Regions from separate parts of the Streptomyces sp. NPDC044064 genome, predicted to be linked through region 2. Evidence: riboswitches for the same ligand, from Rfam matches in the RefSeq annotation. Region 2 holds a riboswitch; the other holds the start of a gene.
The links. Region 2 has a riboswitch for S-adenosylmethionine ahead of AC07DS_RS28105 (amino acid ABC transporter permease). Riboswitches for the same ligand answer to the same signal wherever they lie in the genome.
Positions count from the first base shown of each region.

Region 1: it holds a riboswitch for S-adenosylmethionine, as region 2 does, so the genes downstream of both, AC07DS_RS21550 (aminotransferase class V-fold PLP-dependent enzyme) here and AC07DS_RS28105 (amino acid ABC transporter permease) in region 2, are expected to answer to the same signal.

Region 1 is NZ_JBWKFN010000012.1:276,423-281,432, forward strand. Features, by position in the region: gene AC07DS_RS21535 (hypothetical protein) at 1-96, opposite strand, end outside; gene AC07DS_RS21540 (rhomboid family intramembrane serine protease) at 250-993, shown strand; gene AC07DS_RS21545 (Lrp/AsnC family transcriptional regulator) at 990-1,271, shown strand; gene AC07DS_RS21550 (aminotransferase class V-fold PLP-dependent enzyme) at 1,307-2,668, opposite strand; SAM riboswitch class IV at 2,829-2,945, opposite strand; gene trpD (anthranilate phosphoribosyltransferase) at 3,032-4,096, opposite strand; gene qcrB (cytochrome bc1 complex cytochrome b subunit) at 4,216-5,010, opposite strand, start outside.
Region 2 is NZ_JBWKFN010000018.1:168,997-174,006, reverse strand. Features, by position in the region: gene AC07DS_RS28115 (transporter substrate-binding domain-containing protein) at 1-726, opposite strand, end outside; gene AC07DS_RS28110 (amino acid ABC transporter ATP-binding protein) at 787-1,578, opposite strand; gene AC07DS_RS28105 (amino acid ABC transporter permease) at 1,575-2,555, opposite strand; SAM riboswitch class IV at 2,944-3,054, opposite strand; gene AC07DS_RS28100 (glutathione S-transferase C-terminal domain-containing protein) at 3,133-4,020, opposite strand; gene AC07DS_RS28095 (putative leader peptide) at 4,218-4,340, opposite strand; gene AC07DS_RS28090 (NAD(P)/FAD-dependent oxidoreductase) at 4,494-5,010, shown strand, end outside.

The DNA.
Region 1 (5,010 bases), on a different contig from region 2:
GACGACCTTCGACGAGCGGGTCACGTCGAAGCGGGTGAGGTTGCCGCAGAGGGTGCAGCGCCATCGCGTCGTGGCGGTCGGCAGGGGAACCGTCATCGTGACTTTTCGCTTCCTTCTCGGGTCGGTCCGCGTCGCTCCTCGACGCGTGTGGCTCGTAACCCTACGGCCTGGCGGGTCCTCACCGCCCGTCCGTCCGCGGCGGCGAGGCGGTCTGTCAGGTTGCGTCCCCTTACGTCATGCTCTGTAGTCATGATCAACACCTGGAGCACGACGGCCGGCCGCACACTCAGGGCGCTCCGGGACACCCCCGCGCCGATGACGTACGCCCTCATCGCCGTGTGCTCCCTGATCTTCGTCCTGGGCCCGGCCTCCGGACTCACTCCGGTGTACGGCTCCGCGGACGCGCTGCCGGCCGCGCAGCGCGCGTACTTCCGGCACTGGGGGGTGGTCCCGGCGCGGCTGTTCGACGAACCCGTCCGGGAGGCCCTGACCCCGGTCACCGCGCTGTTCGTGCACGGCAGCTGGGTGCACCTGATCGGCAACATGCTCTTCCTCTTCGTCTTCGGGATCATGACCGAGGAACGAATGGGCCGGGTGGAGTTCACCCTCTTCTACGTCTGCTGCGGTTACCTGGCCCTGCTGGGCTACGCGGCCGCCAACGCCACCTCCGAGCAGTCACTGGTGGGCGCGTCCGGGGCCATCTCGGCGGTTCTCGGCGCGTTCCTCTATCTGTTTCCCCGCGCCCGTGTCACCAGTCTGCTCCCGTTCCTGTTCTTCCTGCCGATGCGCTTCCCGGCCTGGGTGGTGCTGCCCTTCTGGGCGGCGCTGCAGTGGCTGGCGGCGGGGCGCGCCGGCGAGGGGCCGGGGGTCGCCTACCTCGCGCACCTGGTCGGCTTCGGGGTGGGGTTCGGTTACGCATGGGTGCGATACCGGCGTACCACTAAGGTTGAGTGCGCACCGGCTCCGGCACCCGAGGGAGAGAACCCGTCGTGATCACCGCGATCGTCCTGATCAAGACCAGCGTGGACCGGATCCCCGAGATCGCGGAGCAGGTCGCTTCGCTGGATTCGGTGAGCGAGGTCTTCTCCGTCACCGGTACGTACGACCTGATCGCCATGGTGCGGGTGCGCCGGCACGAGGATCTGGCCGACGTGATTCCGGGGCGGATCAGCAAGATTCCCGGGGTCGAGGCCACGGACACGCACGTAGCTTTCCGTACGTACTCGCAGCACGACCTCGAGGCGGCCTTCTCGATCGGTCTGGACAACTGATCGGCTGAAGACCGCCTCACCAGGCGTTCAGAGGCTCACACCGCCGGGACGCAGCGGCCCTCCTCCGTGCGGTACGTCCACTTCGCGCCCTCGGTCACCAGTTCCTTCACCGCCGCGACGAAGCGCTCCACGTGCTCGTCGGGGGTGCCCGCGCCGAAGCTCACGCGGATCGCGTTCAGGGACTTCTCGCCCGGCGCGGCCTCGGGGGCGCCGCACTCGCCCTGGGTCTGGGGGTCGGAGCCGAGGAGGGTGCGGACCAGGGGGTGGGCGCAGAACAGGCCGTCGCGGACGCCGATGCCGTACTCGGCGGAGAGGGCTGCGGCGAAGTGGGAGCTGTTCCAGCCGTCCACGACGAAGCTGATCACGCCGACGCGGGGGGCGTCGTCCCCGAAGAGGGAGAGGACCCGGACCTCGGGCACCTCGGCCAGGCCCGCCCGCACCTTCGCGATCAGGTGCTGCTCACGGGCGACCAGCGCGTCGAAGCCGGCCTCCGTCAGCGCCCTGCAGGCGGAGGCGATGGAGTAGGCGCCGATGACGTTCGGGGAGCCGGCCTCGTGGCGGGCGGCGCTCTCGTGCCACTCCACGGCCACTCCCCCGTCCTCGCGCCGGGTCACCTTACGGCTGGCGCCGCCGCCCGCCAGGTACGGCTCGGCCGCGACCAGCCAGTCGGCGCGGCCGGCCAGGATGCCGGAGCCGAAGGGGGCATACAGCTTGTGGCCGGAGAAGGCGACCCAGTCGACGTCGAGGTCCTGGACCGACACGGGGTGGTGCGGGGCCAGCTGGGCGGCGTCCAGGACGATCCGGGCGCCGTGCGCGTGCGCCGCGGCGGCCAGCTCGCGCACCGGCCACAGCTCGCCGGTCACGTTGGAGGCGCCGGTGACGCAGACCAGGGCCGGGCCGTGCGGCTCACGGTCGGCGAGGGCCCGCTCCAGGGTCTCGACGGCCTGCCGCGGGGTGCGCGGGGCGTCGAGGTAAGTGACGCGGGCGTCCCGCCAGGGCAGCAGGGAGGCGTGGTGCTCGGTCTCGAAGACGAAGACCTGGCAGTCGGCGGGCAGGGCGGCGGCGAGGAGGTTCAGGGAGTCCGTGGTCGAGCGGGTGAAGACCACCTGGTCGGCCGCACGGCAGTCGAGGAACTCGGCGACCGTCCTGCGGGCGTTCTCGAACAGGTCGGTGGAGAGCTGGGAGAGGTAGCCGGCCCCGCGGTGGACGCTGCCGTAGTACGGCGCGTAGGCCGCCACGTCGTCCCAGACACGCTGGAGGGCGGGGGCGCTGGCCGCGTAGTCGAGCGCCGCGTAGGTGACTTCGCCGCCGGTCACGAGCGGGACGGTGACGTCACCGCCCAGAACGGGCAGAGGGGCACAAACGGACTGGTCGGCGGCAGCGGTGAAGACGGACATGGCGAGCTCCTGTGAGAGGAATGCGGAACCACCACGTGAGCGCGTACGGCTCGAACGTGGGGAAGGTGAAAGGGGTACGCGGAGGCGGGGCTCTACGCCCTATCGCATTCGCTTGCTCACAGAAGGCTCCCTCGACGACCAGGACCCCTGGTTTGCGAGGGGTCCGCGCTTGCCGTGGACCTCGCTGCCCACGGCCTGGTCTTCACCCGGGGCACCCCGCCACGGACGGAGGGTTGCCGGACAGTCGGCCGGGGCCTCATGACTGTCACTCATGACCTGATCAGGAACGTAGCCGAGCCGATCGCCGCCGCGCAACTTCTGTCCGGATCCCGGGACACCGCCGCGACGGCGATCAGCCGACCGCTACTTGTTGCTGGCCGCCACCCACCGCTCCAACGTCCGCCTCGCCTCGCCCGAGTCGATCGACACGGCCGCCTTGGCCATGCCGGCGCGGAGCTGCTCGGCCAGGGGGCCCCCGGTCGGTTCGAGGGCCACCAGGGCGGCCGCCGAGTTCAGCAGGACCGCGTCCCGTACCGGGCCCTGCTCGCCGTCCAGCACGCGGCGGGCGACCTCCGCGTTGTACGACGCGTCGGCGCCGCGCAGGGCCTCCACGGGGACGAGGTCGATGCCGACGTCCCGCGGGTCGAAGCTCTCCTCCGCGACCTTGCCGTCCCGGACCACCCACACCCTGGAGGTGGACGTGGTCGTCAGCTCGTCCAGGCCGTCGTCGCCGCGGAAGACCAGCGCGGAGTTGCCGCGCTCGGCGAGGACCCCGGCCACGATCGGCGCCATCCGGGGGTCGGCGACACCGACCGCCTGGGCGCGCACCTTGGCCGGGTTGGTGAGCGGGCCGAGCACGTTGAAGGTCGTACGGATACCCAACTGGCCGCGCGCCGCGGCGACATGGCGCAGCGCCGGGTGGAACTTCACCGCGAAGCAGATGGTGATGCCGGCCTCGTCGGCGACCTCGGCCACCCGCTTCGGGGTCAGGTTCAGGTTGATCCCGAGCTTCTCCAGGACGTCGGAGGACCCGGAGGCGGAGGACGCGGCGCGGTTGCCGTGCTTGACGACCTTCGCTCCGGTGCCGGCGACGACGATCGACGACATCGTGGAGATGTTCACCGTCTTGGCGCCGTCACCGCCGGTGCCGACAATGTCGACGGCGGGCCCGGGTACCTCGATCACGTTGGCGTGCTCGTACATGGTCCGCACGAGTCCGGTGATCTCCTCCACCGTCTCGCCCTTGGACCGCAGGGCCACCAGGAACCCGGCGATCTGCGCGTCGGTCGCCTCGCCGCGCATGATCAGGTCCATCGCCCAGGCCGTGTCGTCGGCGGACAGGTCCTGGCCGTCCAGCAGCCCGTTCAGCAGGGCGGGCCAGGAACGGCCCGCCGCGGTGTCGCCTCCAGCGGGGGTCACAGCGCTCATAGCCGCTCCTGGGTGTCTAGAAGAACAGTGTGGTCCCACCCTATCCAGCCCGGGACACGGCGAAGGGCCCCGTCCGCAACACGGACGGGGCCCTTCGGCGTGGTGTGGCGACGCGAGGATCAGTGGTGGCCGTGGCCGCTCGTGATCTCCTTGTACTCGTCGACAGTCGGCTTCGGGATCTGGTTGTCCTCGCCGTAGTAGGCGTTGCTGAGCTTGGCGCGCAGCTTCTCGGACCCCTTCACCTTGCGCTCGACACCGTTCTCGTCGACCGTCGGACCGATCTCGGCCGGCTCGTACTGGTGGTGAGCCGTGAGGGTGTGCAGCTGCTCCTGGCTGAGCGGCTCGTGCACCTCGATGAACTCACCGTGCGGCAGGCGCTTGATGATGCCGGTCTCGCGACCGTGCAGCACCTTGTCGCGGTCGCGGCGCTGCAGGCCGAGGCAGATCCGCTTGGTGGTGATGAACGCGATGACCGGTCCGGCGAAGAAGAAGATCCGGACGAACCAGGTCACGTCGTTGATCGACAGGTGGAAGTGGGTGGCGATGAGGTCGTTGCCACCACCGATCAGGCCGACCATGTACACGGTCACCCAGGCGACACCGAACGCGGTACGGGTCGGGGCGTTGCGCGGGCGGTCCAGGATGTGGTGCTCGCTCTTGTCGCCGGTGACCCAGGACTCGATGAACGGGTAGAGCGCGATCGCCGCCAGGACGAGACCGAAGAGCACCAGCGGGATGAACACGCCCAGGACGAGCGTGTGACCCCAGAAGTTGATCTCCCAGCCCGGCATGTAGCGGACCAGACCCTCGGCGAAGCCCATGTACCAGTCGGGCTGGGCGCCGGTGGACACCTGGTCGGGGCGGTAGGGACCCATGGCCCAGATCGGGTTGATCTGCGTCACCGCGGCGATGGC
Region 2 (5,010 bases):
GATCTTGCCGCCGGTCAGCGCCAGGTACGTGGCGTTCTTGCCGGCGTAGTGCTTGACCGTGAGGTTCTTGCCCTCCTTCTTCAGCTTCGCCTGGAACTCCAGGAGGATCTTCTCCTGGTTGGTGCCGTTGTCGACGGCGACCGTCTTCCCGGCGAGGTTCTCGTAGTCGCCGTCGAAGTTCCAGGTGCTCTTCTTCAGCACCTCGAAGCCCACGTTGTCCTTGCGGTAGGAGGCGAAGTCGTACTTCTTCTTGCGTTCCTCGGTGTCGGTGATGTTGGCGAAGCCGACGTCGGCCTTGCCGCTGTCGATGCCGACGAACATGTTCTCCCAGGTGGCGTTGGACAGTTGGGGCTTCAGTCCGAGGACGGCGGCGACCAGACGGCCGAAGTCGGGCTCGGCGCCGGTGAGCGTCTTCTGGTCGCTGCCGACGTAGGCCAGTGGCGGGAAGCCGTCGGGCAGAGCCCCCACGACGATCTTCAGGGTCCCGCTCTTCCGGACGGAGGCGGGCAGTTCGGCGCTGATGGACTTCACCTCTGAGACCTTCAGCTCGGTCTGCCTGGCCGCGCCGTTGGACACCCGGCCCACGGTCACCGTGCCGGCCGGGTCGGTCGTCGTGGCGGCCTCGCTGTCGCCCCCGCAGGCGGCGAGTCCACCGGCGAGGGCGGCGAGAGCGGTCGCCGCGGTGAGGCCGCGTGTCAGGCTGCGTCGGGAGAACTGGGTGGGCATGGCTGTCCTTGTCGTTCGGTGGTGAGGGTGCAACAGGGGTGAAGCGGGAGGGGAGGGAGGTCAGAGGACCTTGCTCAGGAAGTCCCGGGTCCGCTCGTGCCGTGGGCGGTCCAGCACCTCGGCCGGCGGGCCCTGTTCGACGATCCTTCCGCCGTCGATGAAGACGATCCGGTCGGCGACCTCGCGGGCGAAGCCGATCTCGTGGGTGACGATGACGAGGGTGGTGCCGCTGCTCGCCAGGTCCTTGATCACGGAGAGGACCTCGCCGACGAGTTCGGGGTCGAGCGCCGAGGTCGGCTCGTCGAAGAGGATGATGCCGGGCCGCAGGGCGAGGGCGCGGGCGATGGCGACGCGCTGCTGCTGGCCGCCGGACAGCTGCCGCGGGTAGGCGCCGGTCCGGTCGCCGAGGCCGACCCGGGTGAGCAGTTCGCGCGCCAGCTCCTGCGCCTCGGGCCTGGTCAGTCTTCCGGTGGCGACGGGGGCGGCCGCGACGTTGTCGAGGACGGTCAGATGCGGGAAGAGGTTGAAGTTCTGGAAGACGAAGCCGATACGGCTGCGCTGGGCCAGGATCGCGCGCTCACTCAGCTCCCTCAGCCGGCCCCCGCTGCCGCGCCTGACGCCGATCAGCTCGCCACCGACGCTGACGTGCCCGATCTCGGGCTTCTCCAGATGGTTGACGACCCTCAGCAGCGTGGACTTGCCGGAGCCGGAGGGGCCGAGGACGACGGTGACCTCGCCGGGGCGCACGGTCAGGTCGATGCCGTCGAGGACGCGGTGGGCGCCGTACCACTTGTGGACGTCGTGGATCTCCAGCGCGGCCGGGGCCGGCTGCGGGGTCCGGGTGGTGGTCATACGGCGGCCTCCCGGCGCAGCCGGGCCCTCAGGTCGGCGAGGCCGGTGCGCGCCTTCTGCAGCGGGGTCGGCGGCAGGCCGCGGGTGGCGCCGCGGGCGAAGTACCGCTCGACGTAGAACTGGACGACGGACACGACGCTGGTCAGGAGCAGATACCAGACGGTGGCGACGAGCAGCAGCGGCACGATGTCGCCCGGGTAGGTGCTGCCCATGGTCTGCACCGAGCCGAACAGGTCGAGCAGGGAGACGTAGAACACCAGGGACGTGCTCTTGATCAGGCCGATGAGCTGGTTGACGTAGTTCGGGGTGATGGACCTCAGGGCCTGGGGGAAGACGATGCGGGTGAACTGGTAGCCCCTCGGCAGTCCGAGCGCGGCCGCCGCCTCGTGCTGGCCCTGGTCCACCGAGAGGATGCCGCCGCGTACGACCTCGGCCGCGTAGGCCGCCTCATTGAGGCTCAGGCCGACGACGGCGACCGTCAGGTCGGTGGCCAGCCTGGACTCGTCGAAGGTGAAGAAGGCCGGCCCGAAGGGGATGCCGAGGCTCAACGTCTTGTACAGCGCACTGAAGTTGTAGAGGAAGATCAGGACGACGATCAGCGGTACCGAGCGGAACAGCCAGGTGTAGGTCCAGCTCACCGCCCGCAGCACCGGGCTGCCGGAGAGCCGGCCGAGGGCCAGCAGGACGCCCCCGAGCAGGCCGAACACGGCGCTGAGCGCGGCGACTTCGAGGGTGATGCCCAGACCGTCGAGGATGACGGGGCGCAGGAACCAGTAGCGGAAGCGGTCCCACTGGTAGAAGGGGTTCGTGGCCAGTCCGTGCACGATCTGCGCGACGAACACGAGGACGACGGCGGTGACGATCCACCGGCCGGGCCGACGCAGCGGCTGAACTCGTTGTGCTGTCAGACTCTTTGATGGTGTGTCGGCTGGTCGGGCCCCGGCGAGGGACACGGCGGCGCCTGGGGGTTCACTCATGGCGGGCTCCGGCGGGAGTCGGACACCCCGGGATCACGGCGGGCCAGGAATGGGCTACGACGGCGCTACGGCACGAGGTGGCACACGGGAACGCACGGGAACCGGGGGCTGGGCGGACGACGGCACACCGCACCGGGGTGTGCGTCAGGAACGCGGGGGCTGGGAAGCGCTGAGCCGGGAAGGGCGGGGCTGGGAAGTGAGGTCAGCCCCGACAGCGGGCACGGCTGCCCGACGCGGTACACAGTGCGCTGTTGACGCGGAGGAGATCGACGGCGCGATCGGCGACGAGGAGCCCGGCGTACGGCGGTACGCAGCTCTGGGCACGGCCCGCGGCCGTCCGGAGAGCTGCGTACATGGCGTCACCTGTCACTGTTCCGGCCCCGCGGGGCCCTCGCGCTTACCGAAGTCGTCGTCCGGTCCGGTCGTCACCTGGGGCACCCCACCGCGATGCGAGGGTTGCCGGTCAGCCAGCCAGGGCTTGGCGCTGACGCTCATGACCGTTCTGTGCGGCAAGTAAAGGCAGTTGGCCGTTCGCATGTCAACGGCTGTCCGAGTAATGGACCCGCCCGACCTGCTCTCACCTGCTGGAAGTGCCCGAGGCGTCCGCGGCGTGACCCCTCCAGTCCAGGATCTGGACGGCGGCTCCGGCGGCTTCCAGCCCCCGGCAGTGCCCGTGGTGGCGGCGGGCGATCCCGTCGAGGTCCAGGTGGGCACCGAAGGCGGGGTGGGCGGCCAGGCGGCGGGCGTGACCCCAGAGCGCCTGGTGGTCTGCGATGCGGTGCACGGCGGAGGCGTCGAGGTGGCAGCGGTGCACGGTGTCCAGCTGCACCAGCGTCACCCACAACTCGACGTCCGCTGCGGTGAGTCGGCCATCGACGAGGTACTCCTCGCCCTCCAGGTACCGCTCGATCCGGCCCAGCGTGTCCAGCAGCAGATCGAGCGCGGCCGCCCGCTCTGCGGGATCGGCGTCGGCCCGTCCGGCGCGCTGCGCGGCCTCCTCGATCCCCTCGGCGCAGAGCCGTTCGACGGCTTCGATCTGGCTCTCCGTGCCGCACGGGTACAGGCTGGGGCGCCCGTTGCGGGGGAAGCGGTCCAGGTCGCGCAGGATGTCGGCGCTGTGGGTGCTGACGATGCGCCCGGACCAGTCGTCGCTGAGCACCGGCGCGAGCGCCGGTCCGGTGTAGTGGTGGGCGCTCGCCTCGTACAGCGGGCGCAGGGCGGAGTGGCCGCCGCCGGGACGGTCGGGGACGGCGGGCAGGAAGGCCACCGGACAGCTGCCGTCGAGGCCGAGGAGGCTGTGCCCGATGGCGAGGCGAAGTCCGTCGGGACAGGCGGTGGACAGATGGAGCCGGTAGCGGTGGGGCACGGCGTAGTGGCCGCTGCGCGCGTCCCGGCCGATCCGGCCCCGGAAGGCGGGGGCGGCGCGGTGCGCGGTCGGGACGGCGGCGAGCGGAGTGATGGACATGCGTCTCCCCTGGGGCGGGCGCGCGGACGTACGCGCGGCGGAAGCGTCGTCGGTCGGTGGGTGCGGAGGGGCGGTCGCGGGCCCGGTGCGGTGCGGTCGGCGGGCCCGGTTCGGTGCGGTCGGTCGGCGGGCCCGCTGAGCCATGACGGCCTGCCTCGGCCCCGCAGGCTCAACCCCGCAGGCTCAACCCCGCAGACTCAGCCCCGAGGACTGATGGCGCTGCAGACGCGCAGCAGGTCGATGTGCAGGCGGGAGGTGAGAAGTGGTGCGTACAACGGCGTACGGCCCGCTCGGCCGACCACCGTCCGGAGGCGCACCATGTTTCCCTACCTGTTCACTAGGATTCCCTCCCCTGGAGTGTCGATCCGCCGTCGTACGACGTCAAGGGGGCGTCCACGCCTGGGACTCCGGGCGGGTGACGAGGGCGGTGCGGGGGACTCCTCAGGGAGTGCAACATGTGACATAGTACTGATGTGGCGAAGCGACTGACCTGCGATGTCGTGGTCGTCGGAGCCGGAATGGTGGGCGCGGCCTGTGCGCTGTACGCCGCGCGGACCGGCCTCGACGTGACGGTGGTGGACCGCGGCCCGGTGGCCGGCGGCACCACCGGTGCCGGCGAGGGCAACCTGCTGGTCTCAGACAAGGAGCCGGGCCCCGAGCTGGAACTCGCCCTGCTGTCGGCCCGCTTGTGGGCCGAGCTGGCCGGGGAACTGGGGGCGTCGGTCGAGTACGAGCCCAAGGGCGGTGTGGTGGTCGCCTCGACGCCCGGGGCACTCGGTGCGCTGGCGGACTTCGCCGCGGGCCAGCGCGCCGCCGGTGTCACGGCCGAGCCCGTGGACCCGGCCGGACTCCACGCTCTTGAACCTCACTTGGCGCCCGGCATGGCGGGTGGCGTCCACTATCCGCAGGACGCACAGGTCATGCCCGCGCTGGCCGCCGCCCACCTGATCCGCGCCTCCGGCGCCCGCCTGCTCACCGGGTGGACCGTGA